Regions from separate parts of the Exiguobacterium sp. s11 genome, predicted to be linked through region 4. Evidence: riboswitches for the same ligand, from Rfam matches in the RefSeq annotation. Region 4 holds a riboswitch; each other region holds the start of a gene.
The links. Region 4 has a riboswitch for S-adenosylmethionine ahead of KNQ12_RS13365 (LLM class flavin-dependent oxidoreductase). Riboswitches for the same ligand answer to the same signal wherever they lie in the genome.

Region 1 (4,836 bases), on a different contig from region 4:
CGTTTCCGTCACACCTTTTAACGTCGTTCCTTTTTTCTTCGTGACCGTATCGAACGTTACGACCTTCAGTCCTTTGTCGACCGCTGGTTTGATCATGTCATAGGCGTAGTCTTCCTTACCGTGCGAGATGATGAGCCCATCATAATCTTGCTGAATCGCTTGCGCGACCAGCTCCTTGAACTTGACGTCGTTACCTTCCGAAATGAACGTGCTGACCTTAAAGCCAAGCGCTTCGCCTTCACTTCGTGCGCCATCAAGGAATTGTTTCGTATGGTCGTCCGATGCTAGGTTGCGGATGACGGCGATCTTGACGTCCGATTGAACCCCTTTTGGTACATCCTTGACGACCTTCGTCGTCGTGGCTTCTCCATTCGCACAAGCCGTTAGTAACAGTGCCGGTGCTAGGACGGCGTAAGCTAGTTTTTTCATGACATATCTCCTTATCCGAGGGGTTGAAGCCCTGTTAATTGTTCAATCGTTTCTTCATTCGGTTGCGTGATGACACCAAGTTCGGTGATGATGCCCGTGATGAATGTGTGTGGTGTGACATCAAACGCCGGGTTGAAGACGGCGACGCCTTCCGGTGCTGTCGCAATACCTTGGACAGTCGTCACTTCTTGCGGATCACGTTCTTCGATTTCGATCGCGTCTCCGGAAACGAGCGAGAAGTCGAACGTCGAGAGCGGTGCTGCGACGTAAAACGGAATACCAAAAGCTTGAGCAAGCAATGCCAATTGGAACGTCCCGATTTTATTCGCCGTATCGCCGTTTCGTGTAATGCGGTCGGCACCGACGATAATCGCATCGATCTGTTTTTCTTTCAGCGTATGGGCGACCATGTTGTCCGTAATTAACGTGACATCGATGCCGGCACGTTGCAGCTCCCATGTCGTCAATCGTGCTCCCTGCAGTAACGGTCGCGTCTCACTCGCAAAAACGGATAATTCGATGCCGCGTTCTTTTGCGATGTAGAACGGCGCAAGTGCCGTTCCATAAGCAGCGGTCGCAATCGATCCAGCATTACAAATCGTTAGGATCCGGTCGCCTGACTGGAACAATTCCAGTGCATGAATCCCGATTTGACGTGACGTCTGCGCATCCTGGTCGTATAAGGCGACCGTCCGTTTTTCCAACCGTTCGCGAATCTCTTCTACCGAAGTCCCGTCTTGAATGATTGGATTCAGCTGATTGAGTACATTTCGCAAATTGACGGCCGTCGGTCGTGTCGCGAGTAACGTCGCTGATGTCTCAAGCAAGGCTTGCTTGTAGACCGGAAGCGCCGCTTCAAACCGGTATGCTTCTTGAACGAGCACGAATCCCCCAAATAAACTGATCGCAGGTGCGCCCCGAACGCGCAGTTGTTTAATCGCCTCAACGGCTTGCGCGAGATCAGCAATGACTTCATAGTGCTCTTCCTGCGGTAGACGTGTCTGATCGAGAATCGTCAAGACACGGTCTTCGTAACGGATACTTTGAACGAATGTAGTCATCGGCTAAGTTCCTCCGTTACGTCAAAGTTTCGTAAATCATCGAATGTCCGGCATTCTGTACGGCGTTTGATTAACGCCGCTCCTAGACGGAGCGCGTGACGTTTCCGCTCTAAGCGTTCCGTCGTTGAATCAATTGATTCTAAATCAGCGACCGGTGCAAGACCAATCGTCCGCCGAATCAATTCGCAACCGGCAAAGCCAAGGGCATCCTGCAAGATCGTGCTCAGTACATCATCGACGAGTCCTGATGCCTGGAATGGTTCGACGGCTTCCCGTTCCCATAACGCACGGAACGTTGAAGCGAACGTCAGCCAGAACGTATCGATATCCTTGATTCGGGCGTCACGTCGTGTAGGGTAATCCGGATATGCTGCGAAGAATAGATGCGCAATGAACTGCCCGACATCAAATCCGAATGGACCATAAAAGGCGAATTCTGGATCGATGACTTTCGTTTCCGTCGCCGAGGCGAAGATGCTTCCTGTATGTAGATCGCCGTGCAGCAATGCATCTCCTTTCGTGATGAAGAGCGCTTCGAGTTTTGCGACTTCGCGTTTCAACTCATCGTCTGCCCATAGACGTGCCACCTCTTCTTCGAGTCCGGCTTCAATCTCGTTCGTCTCCGCGTCATGAAATGGATCCGTGAAGATTAATTTTTCCGTGATGTCGCACAAGTCTGGATTGTAGTACGTTCGGGCGACACGTTTCTTTTCAACCGGACCAAGCGCAAAGTCCGATGTATGGAATAACGTCCGAGCGAGATAAGAACCGATATGTTCCGCAAGCAACGGATACTGTTCACCTGCGAGTAAACCGCTTCGAACGATCGTCAAATGCGAAAGATCTTCCATGACTGTATACGCTTCTTCGTGACTAGCATGAAAAACACGTGGTACGAACGGCACGGCATGCCGTGCGAATTCGCGGAGTGCGGATTGCTCGATCCACGCCCGCTCGAGCGATAACGGCCAGCTCTCACCGACGACCTTCGCATATGGTAATGCTTGTTTTAGAATCAAGCGATGTTCGCCTTCTCGAATCCGAAAGACAAGGTTAAGATTCCCGTCGCCAATCTCTTCTGCTTCGACGGTTCCGTCGCCGATCAGTCCTAATGTCCGAACACGATCAATCGCGTCCTGTTCCGTGAATGCTTTGTATGTCATCTCAGTTTCCCCCTATGTGATACACGAAAAAGCGCCTCTTTTCGTCATCGAAAAGAGGCGCACAAAAGTCACTGCGTCCTCTTATCTCTCAGACGAAACGTCTGTTGGATGTAGCACCGTGCCTAGTGGTCGGTTGCTGCGGCGTCATCGGGCCAATTCCCTCTGCCAACTCGCGATAAGAGTCGTATGTAGTTGTCGTGTGTGATATTGATTTGAATCTTACGCAATCGACTTCCTCGCTGTCAAATCGAAATCAAGCAGAAACGGACATCATTTTTAAGTCATCTATAGAAAGAGTATTTTCAAAAAAATAAATTTTCTAAAAATAGTTTGACAAGTCACGATTCTCATGTAAAAATTGCAATTAGATTTCACAATTTCATCCAAATTCTTATCAAGAGCAGACGGAGGGACAAGCCCTACGATGTCGCAGCAACCGACCTTTTGGCACGGTGCTAATTCTTGCAGCTACTAAGCTGACAGATAAGAGTCCACGTTCGAATCATTCATGGTCTCTTGTCGCTGACGAGAGACCATTTTTTTGTTGAAGGAGGAAAGACATGGCTTATATCACTGCTACTTATCAATTGGCTGCCCGTGATCGACTCGAGCAGCGCGCTGAACAACTCGCGCTTGGTCTGACAGTCGGTTCTTGGACGGAACTGAATCATCTCGAACAACAACAACTCGCCTCGTTCAAAGGGGAAGTCGTACATACCGAAGAGCGCGATGGCAAAGGATATATCACGATTCGTTACCCGGAACATAACGTATCGCGCGACTTTTCTGCGATTCTGACGACCGTCTTCGGGAAACTCTCACTCGACGGTGAAATCAAATTAACGGAATTGCTACTACCCGATACATTTACGTCGGACTTTCCAGGTGCGAAATTCGGGATCGAAGGGGTCCGTTCCTTGATCGGTGTCGAAGATCGCCCATTGTTAATGAGCATCTTCAAAGGAGTCATCGGACGCGATTTATCGTTCCTTCGTGATCAACTCGAAGGACAACTCGCTGGTGGGATTGATCTCGTCAAAGACGATGAGATCCTATACGACAATCCGTTGACACCGACGATTGACCGGGCACGAATCGGACGTGAGGTCATCGATGCTCACTTCCACCGGACCGGTAAACGTGCGTTATATGCGATCACACTCAGTGGTCCCGTCTTTACGCTCAAGGATCAAGCCAAGCGATTGATTGATGCTGGAGCGACTGCTTTCTTGCTGAATACCTTCACATACGGACTCGACGTCTTACGCGAACTGGCAAGTGATCCGGAAATCAACGTTCCGATTTTCAATCATCCGGCATATAGCGGTGCGTTGATCGCTAGCCCGAATCACGGAGTCGCAGCTCCTGTCTTACTCGGCACATTACCGCGCGCTGCTGGAGCAGACTTGACGCTATTCCCGTCTCCTTACGGCAATGTCGCTTTGCCAAAGGATGTCGCCCGTGGCATCGCGGTCGAAGCGACCCGTCTCGGGCAGACGAAATCGATCTTCCCGGTTCCTTCAGCCGGTATTCATCCTGGACTCGTCGCTCAACTCGTACGGGACTTCGGGATCGATTCCGTCATCAACGCCGGTGGCGGCGTACATGGTCATCCGCAAGGTGCTGCGGCTGGCGTCATTGCTTTCCGTCAGGCACTCGATGCGGCACTCGCAAATGAATCCCTATCGACGGCAGCATCGCGTCATGAAGAATTACGAATTGCCCTCGACGCTTGGGGGATCAAGTCATGACCGTACGGATTCTTTGTGACTTCGACGGGACGGTGACGACACAGGATAACATCATCGCACTCATGCAGGCATTTGCGCCAGCGAGTGACTTCGAACCGTTGAAACACGGCGTACTCGACCGGACGTTATCGATCCAGAGTGGTGTCGGGCAAATGTTCTCACTTCTGCCGTCTGACGGAAAAACAGCCTATCTTGACTTTTTGTTGGAGCGTGCGGTCATTCGCGACGGATTTTCGGAGTTACTGCAGTACAGTCGTCGTCAAGGCATCGATTTTTCGATCGTCAGCGGTGGAATGGACTTTTTCGTCGAACCGATCTTAGCGCCCTTCCTCGACCAAGAACAGATTTACTGTAACGTCGCTGATTTCAGTGGTCCATTCGTCCATATCGATTGGCCAAACGCCTGCGATGCCCATTGTACGAACGGGTGCG
Region 2 (4,836 bases), on a different contig from region 4:
ATCGGACCGATGAGTTAAGCCCATTTGCTTTCTTCTGCGTAAAACCACTCCAGAGCGCCCCTCCGAGCATTCCCATTTGATAAGCCCCTTGCATATAACTTAAATCCATCGCATCTCCTTGGAGCACATCATGAACGAGTAAGGGGATTCCGAGTAAGAGTGGTCCAAAGAAAAAGAAATTGACACAGATGACAAGAAAAAGTGTCTGCTTGAGTTGCTGAAGGTGAAAGACGTAATGTAGCCCTTCTTTTAGTTCAAAGAGAGCTGAATGCTGACGTGCTCGCTTGATCTTAGATTCACGAATACCATACGTGAAAAGGAGCGTCAGACAGAGTGTTCCGAAAATTACGAGAAAAACGTGCGAGTAAGAAGAATAGCTGAGGATGACCCCACCAAGAATCGGACCTGAAAAAAGGGCGATTTGATTAGATGTTTGAATCAGAGAATTGGCTTTAGTGAGTTGTTCTTTCGGAACGAGTGTAGGCAGTAAGGAAGCATTCGCCGGCGAAAAGAATGCATCCACACTACCGAATAGAAAGGCAAATCCTAAAATCGTCAGCAATGTAAGCTGATCGGCATGAAGTAATACGAGAAGACAGAGAATGAAACTGATCCGTAAAGCGCTCGAGATGCGCATGATCGTCGAACGTTTATAGCGATCGGATAAGACGCCACCGAACAACATGAGAAAAATACGGGGTAACAAGGTGGCCATGAGGACGAATCCGAGATATGACGCCTGGTTTAGCGTATGGATGACATACCATTGTTCAACAAACAGATAGGTTGATAGGGAGAGGGCAGAGCACATACCGGACCCCCATAAAAATAAAAAAGATCGATTTTTAAACAGCGATTGTTGCGTATCCATTTCAACAGGCAGCATATGGCACCTCCGGTTTAGACGTCGTCATTCTCAAATAGTGGTTCATCAATTGCAAAGGCAGTCGTCATGATATAGAAGTGTTTTTTATCTTCTTCGTCTAGTGAAGGGGACCGTGTGAACTCGTCCAATAGAGCACGATATTTGGTAGAAAATTGCCGAAAATTGGCTTCAGACATCGTCAGTTCCTTTTGAAGCGATAAGCTCATCCAGTCTTCAACGTTTGAAGACACAGGAGAAAAAGCAGTAGTTGGAGCGGTGAGGACGCGTGTCTTTGCTCGGTCCAATACCTCAAGATACGACTGCCGGGTCGCTTCGTTCGTCTCGACGAAGTTCAGTAGATGATCGGCAGGAATGTAGCCTCGAGCAATCGCTTGATAGTATTTCAATAGATTGCCGCCCTGTTCTTCCGTCCGGACGAGGCGAATCAAGTCATGCTTTTCAAGTTCTCGTACATGATAGAGGATCTTTGCGCGGGATAACGTCAGCAAGTGGGCTAACTGATGTACCGTGTGTGGTTTTTCGACGAGAAACATGAGGATTTTTGTTCGTAACGGATCACTGATCACTTTTAACTGTTCATAGCTCTCTAATATGTGAATCGCTTTTTGTTCCATGCAATCATCTCCTTTTTAACCGGTTAATTTTTATTAACCGTAAAACAAAAGACTTCATTTGTAAACGGTTACAAATTTGTGTGAGGGTGTTGGTAAAGAATACATCATTTGTTTACATACAAAAAGACTGACTCCAGTGACATCTCGGTCATCCTCCACTTTCTACTGGAAAGTAGGGGAAGAACGAGATGTTTGAAATCAGTCTCAGCTACTGTATGTGGTTCGAGGTGATTAGACCGTCATCGTATCTTTCCATTCCTGCTCGATGAAAGCATCGCGACCAGAGACAGCACGATCTTTTTTATAGTGTTCTGGATTTTTCTTATGGAAGTCTTGATGGTACTCTTCCGCCGGATAAAATTCAGAAGCGGCATCGATCCGCGTCACGATGGGTTGTTTGAAACGATTGCTTGCAGCAAGGGCGTCACGGGAAGCGATTGCTGCTTCATGCTGCGCATCCGTATGATAGAAGATCGCTGGTGCGTACTGCGTGCCACGATCTTGGAATTGACCTTCTGCATCCGTCGGATCCGTTTGTGGCCAGTAGAGTTCGAGCAGACGCTCGTACGGGAATAGGCTCGGATCAAACGTGATTTGGACGACTTCGAGATGTCCCGTCGTTCCTGTTTTGACTTGCTCATACGTCGGATTGTCGACGTGACCGCCCATGTAACCTGATACGATTCCCTCGATTCCTGGTAATTCTTCAAATGGTGTCACCATGCACCAAAAACATCCACCTGCAAATGTTGCTTTTTCCATCCGTCTCTTCCTCTCCGTGGGAAACTCCCATTGTATGTCTGACAGCGAGAAAAACGAAAACGACTCCTTCGCTTGGTTGCAAAAGGAGTCGCCGCTTTTTATCAACCAAAGCTTTCGCTTTGCTGGTCGTAGCACCTTGCTATACGCAGGTTGCTGGGACGTCATCGATCCAGATCTCTCGGTCCACTCTTGATAAGGGTATATGAAGTTGATGTCATTCGTTATCATTGTTGTGATGATACCATTCACATAGAAATAAAGTCAATCCTTAGGTTTCAAGGCACGTAAAACCGTCGCTCCGAGTGTTTTCGCACCAACCAATAACGCCTGTTCGTTGATTTCGTATTGCGGATGATGCTGTGGATGATTGATGCGACCGTCCGTATATCCGGAGCCGGTAAAGAAGTAACTTCCCGGGACGTGTGTTAGATAATGTGCGAAGTCGTCCGCCGCCATCATCGGTGTGAGTGACCGGACAGATGCTTCCGGTAAGAAAGAAGCGGCTTCCTGAACAAGTTTTGTCTCGTCCGGATGATTCCAAAGCGCCGGGTAACCCGTCGTGAAGTCAATCGAATAAGTAGCACCGATGCCGGCACACGTCGTTTTGGCGACAAGGTCGACTTCTTGTCGGAGCTGATGCCGCAATGTCTCATTGAACGTCCGGATCTCCCCGACGATGCGTGCTTCACCCATGACGATGTTCGGCGCCGTTCCTGCGTGGAAGGATCCGATTGCAAGAACAGCGGGTTCGAACGGATCGACCCGTCGACTGACAAGGTGTTGTAAGTTGCAGATGAGTTGTGCCCCAGCGACGAGCGCATCTTTTGTTTTGTGCGGTGCCTGGGCATGCCCACCTTGACCATGAACGATGATTTCGAATTCGTCGATCGCACATAATGTATGTCCTTCCCGAAACCCAATCGTACCAACCGGTAAATCATTTTCGAGATGTGTCGCGAAAATCGCATCGACGCCTTCGAGAACGCCGGCTTCGATCATTTGGATGGCTCCGCCAGGAAAGACCTCTTCTCCATGCTGATGAATGATTCGAATCGTTCCTTGCAATTGATCCCGTAACGGATAGAGCGTAGCAGCAAGAGCCATCACCATCGCCGTATGCCCATCGTGTCCACAGGCATGCATGACACCGGGATGGATTGACCGGAAAGCAAGTGTTGTCTCTTCTTGAAGTGGTAAAGCATCAAAATCTGCACGGACCGCAATCGTTGGGCCAGGGTGTTTGCCTTCGATCGTCGCGACGACACCACGACCTCCGACGGCTGTTTCGTGAGGGATGCCCCGTTCCGCGTAAAAGTTTGCAATTCGTTCTGGTGTGCGGACTTCCTGAAAAGAGAGTTCCGGATGTCGATGGAAATCACGCCGTAACGCGATCATCGTCGGTTCGAATTGTTCGAGTGCTTCAAAAAGTTGAGTTTGCATCTTCAAGCTCCTTTGACGTGTGTTTTTTCGTGAAAATGGGTACAGATACAGGTAATCACGAAAGGGGATAATGAAACATGGGAGAAATCGTCGTCAACGCTGTACTTACAATCAAAGCAGGACTCGCGGATCAAGTTTTCCCGATTCTACAAACGGTCTATCATGACTCACAAAAAGAAGAAGGATGCTTACGTTATTCCTTGCACCAATCGATCGAGGATGAGCATCAATTCATGCTGTATGAAGTGTATCGGGACGAAGAGGCACTTGAAGTGCATATCGCATCCGATCATTATAAAGCCTATCGTGAACAGATCGAGTTGTACTTGATGGATCGACAAGTGACGAAATACGTCGAGATGACATTCTGACGTGTTGCGATAAGAAGAGACGAAGCCGTCGAATTCGACGGCTTCGTCTTTTTTTGTCTTACATCGATTTAAATCCGAGGAAATGCTCTTGCCAACGCGGTTCATAAATCGAGTTGATTTGGAGCTGTGAACCGCCCGCATGGATGAAGTGTTCGCTATCGAGCATGATTCCGATATGCGATGGACCATCCGTGTAGGTGTTCTGGAAGAAGACGATATCTGAGCGTTTACCACTCGAGATACTCGTCCGGCGATTCGTAAAGAAAGCACCGTACCAGTAGCCGCGAACGTTCGTCCGACCACCGTATTTTCCAGCCTTATTTGTCGCGTAGTGAATCAAACCGGAACAATCGAAGCCACCGTTCACGGCATTTTGCGATCCCCATGTGTAAGGTGTACCGATATGTTGGACGGCTGCTTGAATCAGCTTTTCACCGCGCGTGTTATTCTTTTTAATGACCCGTTTATCGGACGTAATCGTCACAGCTGAGACCGGAAGATAGACGGGTGTCCAGCCTGACTGGATGACATAGAAGTTTCCGACCCGGTGACGCGGATAAACACGTTTGCCTTGCTCAACGAGTCCGCTGCCTTTTGGACTGGTTGGACTCGAAAAGAAGGATGTCGTCTGTTTGACGGTATAGATTTTCGTTCGATTGATTGCTTTTTGTGTCAGTTTCATATCGGGTTTGCTCGTGCTGATATAAGGGTTGAGGACGTAACCCGTTTGACCGCTGGCTAAGCGAACTTGCCAAAAATCATC
Region 3 (4,836 bases), on a different contig from region 4:
CTTGGCGCAAAGTACGAGCGCCAGTTGTTCGGAGGCGTCTCTTTCGTGCCGTCTTTCCAGATGTACCAGTCATCCTTATCGTTGATCCGCTCACATGACTGACGGAACCAGTCATGCTGGTCACTCGTATGGTTCACGACTAAATCGAGAATGATCTTTAATCCACGGGCATGAGCAGCCGTGATCAACTCCTGGAGATCTCCCATCGTTCCCGCTTTTTTCATGATCTCGTAATAATCGGCAATATCATAGCCGTTATCGACGTCCGGGGAACGATAACATGGATTCAGCCACACGACATCGACACCAAGTGAAGCGATGTAATCAAGCTTCTCGATGACACCTCTTAAATCACCGATCCCATCCCCGTTCGAATCTTTAAAGCTACGCCAGTAGACTTGATAGACGACTGCCTCTTTCCAGTTAGCTCGCTTCATCTTCCCACTCCTCTCCCTACTCTTTATTCCCGCTCCACTTATCTGTACCTGTTTATCCGACAATTTTTTTAAATTTCGAAAAAGTTCTTTTCTTTTGACTGAATATTCGTTATCCTTGACGACAATACTACGAAGGAGGCATTCATCCATGAAACATTTCGCTCCATCCATCGCCATTGATCGGCTTCCTGCTCCCGTCTTCGCTGAACTCGCGAACCGAATCGGTGCTGTAAAAGCTGCCGGACACGATGTCATCACACTTGGTCAAGGAACACCCGACCAGACGACGCCTGTACATATCCTCGATGCCTTAAAACAAGCTATCGACGAGCCAACGAACCTTCAATATCCACCGTTTCGTGGACATGATTTTCTAAAACAAGCTGTCGCAAACTTTTACGCGACTGAGTTCGGTGTCACGATCGATCCAGCAACGGAAGTCGCGATTCTGCTCGGCAGTAAAGCCGGAATCGTCGCTTTACCGCAGACGATCGTCAACCCTGGAGAAGGAGTCATCGTCCCGGATCCAGGATACCCGGATTACCTATCTGGTGCCGCACTCGCTGGTGCTTACCCGATCACACTTCCGTTGCTCGAGAAAAATGATTTCTTGCCGGATTATGACTTACTTGATACGACGGACGTTGAGCGTGCCCGGATGTTGTTCCTCAACTACCCGAGTAATCCGACGGGTGCGACCGCGACGGCAGAAGCCTTCGAACAGACAGTCGCTTTCGCCGATGCCCATGATATCTGTGTCGTTCATGACTTAGCATACGGCGGTATCAGTTTCGATGGTCCGACGCGAAGTTTCTTGCAGACGGAAGGGGCGAAAGACGTCGGAATCGAGCTATTCTCACTCTCGAAACGCTTCAACATGTCCGGCTTCCGGATTGCCTTTGCCATCGGAAATCCGTCCGTCATCTCAAGCATCGAAACGTACCAAGAACATCTCTACGTCAGTGCCTTCACACCGATTCAGCATGCGGCGACCGTCGCCCTCACGAGTGACCAGACGTGCGTCCGTGAGTTAAGTCGCTTGTATGAAACACGACGCGATGCGTTGTTCGCAAAACTCGATGCGATCGGTTGGAGTGGACCACGACCGGGCGGTTCCTTCTTCGTCTGGCTTCCTGTTCCGGAAGGTTATACGTCCCAAAGCTTCACGGATCACCTGCTTGACGAAGCACATGTCGCTGTGACCCCTGGATCCTTCTTCGGCGAATACGGTGAAGGCTACGTCCGGATCAGCTTGATTGCTGACGTCAAACGTCTAGAAGAAGCCGTCGATCGAATCGGAACGCTCAACCTGTTCCGGACACCTGTTGCGGAATAATTCTGAAAAAACATTTGACAGATGGGAATCATTTCCGTTAAAGTAAATCCCAACAGCATAACTACTTATCGAGAGCGACCGAGGGATTAGGCCCAACGACGTCCGGCAACCACCTGTAAGGAACGGTGCCACATCCTACAGAATGATTTTCATTCTGAGAGATAAGTTACGAAATCTTACACTTTCGTCGCTTTTTTCTGGTTGCTCCGCTACTAGGAAAAAGCGACTTTTTTTGTATGAGGAGATGAGCGGATGATTGAATTCAAACACATTACAAAACGGTTCGTCCGAGACCGGACCCCGATTTTTGCCTTACGGGATGTCGATTTGACGATCCAAAAAGGAGAAATCTTCGGAATCATCGGTGAGTCTGGTGCCGGTAAAAGTACGTTGCTTCGCCTAATCAACGGGCTCGAGCATCCGACACAAGGAACCGTCAAGGTCGACGGTGTCTCGCTCGGCGGGATGTCAAAAGCAGATTTGCGTCAACTTCGCTTGCGGACAGGAATGATCTTTCAGCATTTCCAATTGATCCAGTCGCGCAACGTCGCGGATAACATCGCTTTTGCGCTCAAGGCCGCTGGCGTCAAACGAGCAGATTTCCCGGAGCGGATTCGCGAACTCGTCTCGCTCGTCGGACTTGAAGGATTTGAGACGAACTTCCCGAGTCAATTAAGCGGTGGGCAGAAACAGCGCGTCGGGATTGCCCGGGCACTCGCAAACAATCCGACCGTCTTGTTATGTGATGAAGCGACATCCGCTCTTGACCCCGTTACGACACTACAGATCCTTGAACTGCTGAAGGATTTGAATGAACGACTCGGGTTGACGATCGTCCTCATCACGCATGAGATTGATGTCGTCAAACAGATTTGCCATCGCGTCGCGGTCATGTCGCAAGGTGAAGTCGTTGAAGTCGCCTCAACCTATGACTTGTTCAGTCAAGCCAAGCATCCGGTGACGAAACATTACGTCGATACGGCACTACAAATCGAATTGCCGGAACGCATCTTACAGGCAACTCCAGGCAAGATCATCCGCTTGCAGTTCACGGGCGAGAAGACCGGTGAGAGTACGTTATCAGAAGCAATCCGCCGTTACGATATCTCAGTCAGCATCTTGCACGGCAAGGTCGACTACATTCAAGACGTCGCCTTCGGTGTCCTGATTGTCAGCTTGACGGGATCATCCGACCAAATCGCTCCTGCCCTCGACTGGCTCGCGACGGAACTTCATGCACTCGAGGTGATTCAGGATGTGGCTTGATCGTATTCAAACGATGTTACCTGAGCTCTTGAAGGCACTCGGCGAGACGGCGTGGATGGTAGGAATTTCACTTGCCTTTGCATTGGTCGTCGGGATTCCGCTCGGGATTCTCTTGTTCGTCACCGACCGGGGATTATTTTTTCAAAACCTTGCCGTCCGCCGTGTCCTTGACTTCGTCGTCAACATCGTCCGGTCGCTACCGTTCATCATCTTGCTGGTTGCCCTCATTCCGTTAACGAAGTTCTTACTCGACAATACGATTGGTCCGACGGCAGCATCCGTCAGTCTCAGTGTCGCAGCGATTCCGTTTCTCGCGCGACTCGTTGAGACGTCACTCCGCGAGATTCCGCCTGGTCTAATCGAAGCGGCGGAAGCATGTGGGGCGAAACCATTACGGATCATCGTCAGTGTCCTCTTACCGGAAGCACTCCCTGGCATCATTCAGGGCATCACATTAACGACGATCAGCTTGATCGGCTTCTCAGCGATGGCTGGTATCGTCGGCGGTGGAGGTGTTGGTGACCTCGCGATCCGTTTCGGTTATTATCGCTACGATAATCTCATCATGATCGTGACGATCGTCGTGCTCATCGTCATCGTTCAAAGTATTCAAGCACTTGGCAATCAACTGGCGCGAAAAACAGATAAACGCTAATCATACATGCAAAGGGAGAGTGGAATCATGAAAAAACGATATGCCTTTTTAGCAACAGCCTTACTCGGTGCAGGAGTCCTCGCGGGATGTGGAGACAGCAGTGCTGATGAAAAGGACAAGACGATCAAGATTGGTGCGACAAGCGGTCCGTATAGCGACATGGTCAAACAAGCGATCCAGCCGCAACTCGAAAAGAAAGGCTATAAAGTCGAGATTGTCGAGTTCAGCGATTACATCCAACCGAACATCGCTCTCGGTAGCGGGAACATCGACGCCAACTTGTTCCAACACTCGATCTATCTCAAGACGTTCTCTAAAGAAAAGAACCTCGATTTAAAAGGACTCATCACGGTTCCGACAGCACCGATGGGACTATACAGTAAGACAGCGAAGACACTTGACGACGTCAAGACAGGTGCTGAAGTCGCGACGCCGAATGATCCGACGAACCAAGCACGGGCACTGAACTTACTTGCGGAACAAGGCTGGATTGAACTGAAGCCGGACGCTGATCCACTAACCGTTTCAGAGAAGGATATCGTCAAGAATCCGAAGAAACTCGTCATTAAACCACTCGAGGCGGCTCAATTGCCACGCGCCGTCGAAAGTGTCGACATTTCAGCCGTTCCAGGGAACTTCGCACTTGCTGCGAAATTCGACTTACTTGATGCGTTAGCGCTTGAAACGATGGACGAACAATACCGTAACCTCGTCGCTGTCCAAACGAAAGATGCGGACAAGCAAGTCGCAAAAGACTTAAAAGCAGCCGTCGAATCGGACGCTTTCAATACAGTCATCGAAAAATCATTCAAAGGCTTCAGTAAACCTGAATGGGCAAACTGATGTAAAAAACGACCGGAATTCAACGAGATCACCTCTCTTTGAATTCCGGTCGTTTTGTGTTAGAACCGATACCACATCAGTTCTTCATCATGATAGGTATCATCGATTTTCAGCGCCCGCGGTTCAATCGCGTATGATTCAAAACCAAGTGATCGATACAACGCTTTAGCAGCTTCATTCGTCCGGACGACCGAGAGATGGACTTGCTCAATCACAGGATGCTGCTTTAATGTACGTAATGCCTCTTCTACAAGGCGTCGTCCGACCTGTTGTTTTCGGGCGCGTGGCGTGACGTACAT
Region 4 (4,836 bases):
TCAACCCATCACGTGGACCAGCCCCGTATCCGACAGCGACATACAGACCAGCGCCCATCCCAATGATGAAGATACCGAAAATCAGCCAGAGCGTATTCAACCAGATCGATTCAAAAGAGGGTAAGAGATGAGAACCAAGCACAAGATTCATGAAGACACCAACGAAAATCGCGTTGACGAGCGTTCCGATTTGCGGTGTGACGCGGTCTAATGCGTACTTAACGAAAACGAGTAATAGACCAACAAGTAAGATGATCGTTCCGACGGATAGTGGCGTCTTCTTTTGGAGACCAAGATGTAATACATCCCACGTCGAGACACCGAGTTCAGCCGTGATCATCATCGATGAGCCGAGAGCGAGTAAAAATAAACCGAGTAGGAAGAGTCCCCACTTTAACGTAGCGCGTAATAACCAGGAAGCACGATGACGCGTCATGTCTAACACCTCATTTCTTAAAAATAATTGATTCGTTAACTGTATCATGAGGAAAGTAGAAGAAGAAAGACGAAATTTTCCGTTTTTTCCATCTTAAGAAGGAGGGGAAGGTCGAAAGAGAAACGTATACTGAAGAAAAAAGGAGATGACAGGATGAAAGCGATCCGGCACCTGATTCGTTTTACATACATAGAAGCCGTCTGTTGCGTCTTTCCCGTGATGATTTTCGCAGCGCTTGCTCTTTCACGTTATCTTCCTACTGAAACGGTTGCTCGATATGATCTCTTGTTGCTATGGTGTATTCTCGTCCAAATCGTCTTACTCGTCACACGTTATGAAACGATGGAGGAATTCAAACTGATCTTATTGTTTCACGTCATCGGTCTAGCACTTGAACTGTTCAAAGTGAACGTTGGGTCTTGGAGTTATCCGGAACAGGCTCTAACGAAAGTGGCTGGTGTTCCCTTGTATGCAGGATTCATGTATGCAAGTGTCGCAAGTTATGTCTGTCAAGCGTTCCGAAGATTTCATTTACGCTTCACAGCATTTCCACCGCCTTGGCTTGCGATCAGCGTAGGCAGTCTCGTCTATCTCAACTTCTTCACCCACCATTGGATCTTCGATGCACGCTGGCTATTGATGGTCCTCGTCGTCCTTGTCTTCTATAAGTCATGGGTTCATTTTACGATCGAGCAGACGATCTACCGGATGCCGCTCGTCCTATCCTTTTTACTGATTGCCTTTTTCATTTGGATCGCGGAGAACATCGTGACGTTCTTTAAAGGCTGGGTCTATCCGCATCAGGAAGGAGGCTGGGCAGTCGTTGATCTTGGAAAATTGTCTTCTTGGTTCCTGCTTGTGATCATCACGGTTTTGATCGTCATCGTCGCGAAATACAAGCGTCAGGATCCGGCTGTGGAGATATATCAGCGTACATAGACGAAAAACATGACATTTCGTTTGCGATGAAGCGCTTCGATGTTCAACGTTCGTTCTAACATGTGGACGACAACTTGAGCGTGCTTGGCTCAACCAGCAACGAGACGGGAAATTATTGAAAAAAGAGTGAAACATTAGAAATTTTAAGCCGTAGAGTAAGGTGAGAACTTATTTTTCAAGGAGGACCTTACTCATGTCATCTCAATTAAAGAAAGCAGCGAAGGAGTCGCTCAGCGGTCGTTGGGGATTTGCAGTCCTAGCTTTTCTGCTGTTTAGTATTATTCAGGGTGTTCCTAATTTATTTGGATCGGATATCGATGAGCCGTCTAGTAGTATAGATCTCGTTGTATCATTGGTGTCGATTTTATTGATTCCAGTAGGAGTCGGTTGGACATGGATTGCCATGTCGATTGCTCGTGGCGAAGAAACGAAAGTGACGGATTTGTTTGAGCCATATGGTATGTTCCTGAAAGTGGTGGGGCTGGCCATTGTTCAGTTCATCTTTATCGCGCTCTGGACGTTACTCTTAATCATCCCTGGTATCATCAAGTCATTCTCTTACTTGTTGACGTTCTACATCCTTCGAGATGAACCATCGATCGGTATCCTCGAGGCCATCACGCGTTCACGCCAACTCATGGATGGTCACAAGATGGAAGCATTCTTACTCTTCCTATCATTCATTGGTTGGGCATTACTTGTAATCGTTACACTTGGTCTTGCTGTCTTATGGGTTGGACCATACTTCAGCGTCACGCTTGCCAAATTCTATGATCGTGTTCGTGGTGAACAAGCACCAGAGCCAACATCAGATTTCGTCGCACCATATTAATCCGGAATCCCGACACTACGTCGGGATTTTTCTTTGAAATAAATCCGATAGGAAAAGACGGTTTAATGGTTGCTTTAGTTCAATGAATTCTGTACGATGAATGCAACACATCTTATCTAGAGAAGTCGAGGGACTGGCCCGAAGACACTTCAGCAACCCCGCTATGGCGGAAGGTGCTACTTCCAGGAAGGAATACCTTCTGAAGATAAGAGCGGACAGGACAAGATACCGTCGCTCTTTTCGAACTTCGAAAAGAGCGTTTTTTTATGATAAGGGGGACGATGGAGTGGAGTATGGTTTTTGGTTACCGATTTTTGGGGGATGGTTACGTAACGTCGAGGATGAACAGATGCCAGCAACATTCGATTATGCGAAACAAGTCGCACAAACAGCTGAACGCATCGGCTTCTCGACGACGTTGATTGCGGAATTGAACTTGAACGATATCAAAGGCATCAAGGAACCGAGTCTTGAGGCATGGACAACGGCAGCGGCGATTGCTGCAACAACAGAACGCCTTGAGATCATGACAGCGGTTCGTCCCGGGTTCCATAATCCAGCGACGACGGCGAAGATGGCGGCAAACATCGATCAGTTGAGTGGAGGGCGATTTACGCTCAATGTCGTCTCAGCCTGGTGGGCAGAAGAAGCAAAACAATACAACGGTATTTTTACTGCACATGATGAGCGCTATGCCCGGACGGAAGAGTTCGTCACGGTCATGAAAGGACTATGGGCAGATGCGTCACCGTACAGCTTCTTCGGTCATCACTACACGATCGAACAGGCAGAACTCCATCCGAAACCCATCCAGCGTCCGGGGATTAAGCTCTACGCTGGTGGAGAGAGTGAAGCCGGAAAACGGACGATCGTCGAACATTGTGATGCCTACGTCATGCATGGAGGCACTGTTGAAGAAGTAGCTCATAAAATCAATGATATGAAAGTACGCCGGGAAGCGACGGGACACGCACCGCTTGAGAGCTTCGGTCTTGCTGCCTACATCATTTGTCGGGATACGGAAGAAGAAGCGCTTCTTGAGTGGCAACGCATCACGGACGTTAAGGAAGACAGCGCCGGTTATGCCGGTTATCAAGATTTCATCAGTAAATCGCAACTCGAACAACAGGTCGAACGAAACGATTATTCCGTCTCGAACCGTGGTCTACGTCCGAATTTAATCGGAACACCAGAACAAATCGCTGAACGGATTCTAGCATTCGAAGCTGTTGGTGTCACGTTACTCTTATTACAATTCTCACCACAACTCGAAGAAATGGAACGTTTTGCTCGTGACGTAATGCCACTGGTCGAAGCGAAACGAAAGGTAGGTCAACAATCATGACAAAAATTCATATTCTCCACGAAAATCAAGAATGGACGGACCATCTCATCAAACGTCTCGAAGAACTCGAGTTACCGTATGAAGAGTGGCACTTGAATGAAGGGATCGTTCCGCTGGACGAACTGCCGCCAGAAGGCGTCTTTTACAGCCGGATGAGTGCCTCTTCGCATACGCGGGGGCATCGTTACGCGCCGGAATTGACGGAAGGGGTCCTCGCTTGGTTAGAAGAGCATGACCGGACCGTCTTTAACGGAACGCGTGCGCTTCGTCTTGAAGTCAGCAAAGTCAATCAATACACGGCGTTGCGGAAGGCTGGGATTCGTGTACCGAAGACGACGGCTGCCGTCGGACGCGATCAAATCGTACAAGCAGCAAAAGAAATCGGTGTTTCGTCATTCATCACGAAACACAACCGTGCCGGAAAAGGTCTCGGCGTCCAGCTGTTCCACTCGATTGAAGCACTTGAAGCTTATCTCGACGGTCCGACATTCGACGAACCAGTCGATGGCATCACGTTGATTCAAGAGTATATTCAAGCACCAGAACCGTACATCACACGTTGTGAGTTCGTAGGTGGAAAGTTCGTCTACGCGGTTCGAGTCGATACATCAGAAGGTTTTGAGCTTTGCCCAGCGGATGCATGTGTAATCGACGACTTGTTCTGCCCAGTTGGTGAAGAAGCGCCACAAACGCCGATGAAGTTCCAAATCGTTGAAGGCTTCGATGACCCGATCATCCAAAAGTATGAAGCATTCCTCCAAGCGAACCAAATCGCGGTCGCAGGCATCGAGTTCATTAAGGATGCGTCAGGTACGATCTATACGTATGACGTCAATACGAATACGAACTATAATTCGGATGCCGAGGCAGCTGCAGGACGCTACGGCATGCTCGAACTAGCGAAGTTCCTCGGTGCAGCCCTTGAAACAAGCACAGTAAAATAAGAATCTGCTCCCGCCCTGTCACCGGACGTTACAAGACCGGATGACAGGGTATTTCTATAGAAAAGGGGGCGGATCTATGATTACGTGGAGAGAAGAACGACAGCTCGATATCCCGATTGAGGAAGCATGGCACTTGTTTGATCACACGCGATTGCAGCGTTTGATTCCAAACGTCGTCCAGCACGAGGTGATTGAACGAAAACCGGGTGTCGTCGGTTCGACGTATCGTCAAACATACATGCAGGGTAATCGACTCGAAACCTATATCGTGACCGATTTAGCCTATACGAACGAGCCTGACTTCAAGCAAAATACGATTGGATTCACATTGGCTAAAATA

Region 1: it holds a riboswitch for S-adenosylmethionine, as region 4 does, so the genes downstream of both, KNQ12_RS11080 (2,3-diketo-5-methylthiopentyl-1-phosphate enolase) here and KNQ12_RS13365 (LLM class flavin-dependent oxidoreductase) in region 4, are expected to answer to the same signal.
Region 2: it holds a riboswitch for S-adenosylmethionine, as region 4 does, so the genes downstream of both, msrA (peptide-methionine (S)-S-oxide reductase MsrA) here and KNQ12_RS13365 (LLM class flavin-dependent oxidoreductase) in region 4, are expected to answer to the same signal.
Region 3: it holds a riboswitch for S-adenosylmethionine, as region 4 does, so the genes downstream of both, KNQ12_RS06435 (methionine ABC transporter ATP-binding protein) here and KNQ12_RS13365 (LLM class flavin-dependent oxidoreductase) in region 4, are expected to answer to the same signal.

What each region holds. Positions count from the first base shown of each region.
Region 1 is NZ_JACSNF010000003.1:13,329-18,164, forward strand. It holds gene KNQ12_RS11065 (sugar ABC transporter substrate-binding protein) at 1-429, opposite strand, end outside; gene mtnA (S-methyl-5-thioribose-1-phosphate isomerase) at 441-1,490, opposite strand; gene mtnK (S-methyl-5-thioribose kinase) at 1,487-2,653, opposite strand; SAM riboswitch class I at 2,732-2,835, opposite strand; SAM riboswitch class I at 3,042-3,143, shown strand; gene KNQ12_RS11080 (2,3-diketo-5-methylthiopentyl-1-phosphate enolase) at 3,214-4,404, shown strand; gene KNQ12_RS11085 (2-hydroxy-3-keto-5-methylthiopentenyl-1-phosphate phosphatase) at 4,401-4,836, shown strand, end outside.
Region 2 is NZ_JACSNF010000003.1:34,695-39,530, reverse strand. It holds gene KNQ12_RS11210 (MFS transporter) at 1-886, opposite strand, end outside; gene KNQ12_RS11205 (winged helix-turn-helix domain-containing protein) at 901-1,500, opposite strand; gene msrA (peptide-methionine (S)-S-oxide reductase MsrA) at 1,732-2,262, opposite strand; SAM riboswitch class I at 2,358-2,461, opposite strand; gene KNQ12_RS11195 (M20 metallopeptidase family protein) at 2,524-3,702, opposite strand; gene KNQ12_RS11190 (putative quinol monooxygenase) at 3,780-4,073, shown strand; gene KNQ12_RS11185 (SH3 domain-containing C40 family peptidase) at 4,132-4,836, opposite strand, start outside.
Region 3 is NZ_JACSNF010000001.1:1,201,102-1,205,937, forward strand. It holds gene KNQ12_RS06425 (alpha-glucosidase) at 1-437, opposite strand, end outside; gene KNQ12_RS06430 (aminotransferase class I/II-fold pyridoxal phosphate-dependent enzyme) at 586-1,773, shown strand; SAM riboswitch class I at 1,836-1,941, shown strand; gene KNQ12_RS06435 (methionine ABC transporter ATP-binding protein) at 2,026-3,039, shown strand; gene KNQ12_RS06440 (methionine ABC transporter permease) at 3,029-3,694, shown strand; gene KNQ12_RS06445 (MetQ/NlpA family ABC transporter substrate-binding protein) at 3,722-4,537, shown strand; gene KNQ12_RS06450 (GNAT family N-acetyltransferase) at 4,597-4,836, opposite strand, start outside.
Region 4 is NZ_JACSNF010000004.1:156,740-161,575, reverse strand. It holds gene KNQ12_RS13380 (YczE/YyaS/YitT family protein) at 1-436, opposite strand, end outside; gene KNQ12_RS13375 (DUF817 domain-containing protein) at 590-1,375, shown strand; gene KNQ12_RS13370 (DUF975 family protein) at 1,569-2,207, shown strand; SAM riboswitch class I at 2,317-2,419, shown strand; gene KNQ12_RS13365 (LLM class flavin-dependent oxidoreductase) at 2,494-3,552, shown strand; gene KNQ12_RS13360 (ATP-grasp domain-containing protein) at 3,549-4,496, shown strand; gene KNQ12_RS13355 (SRPBCC family protein) at 4,573-4,836, shown strand, end outside.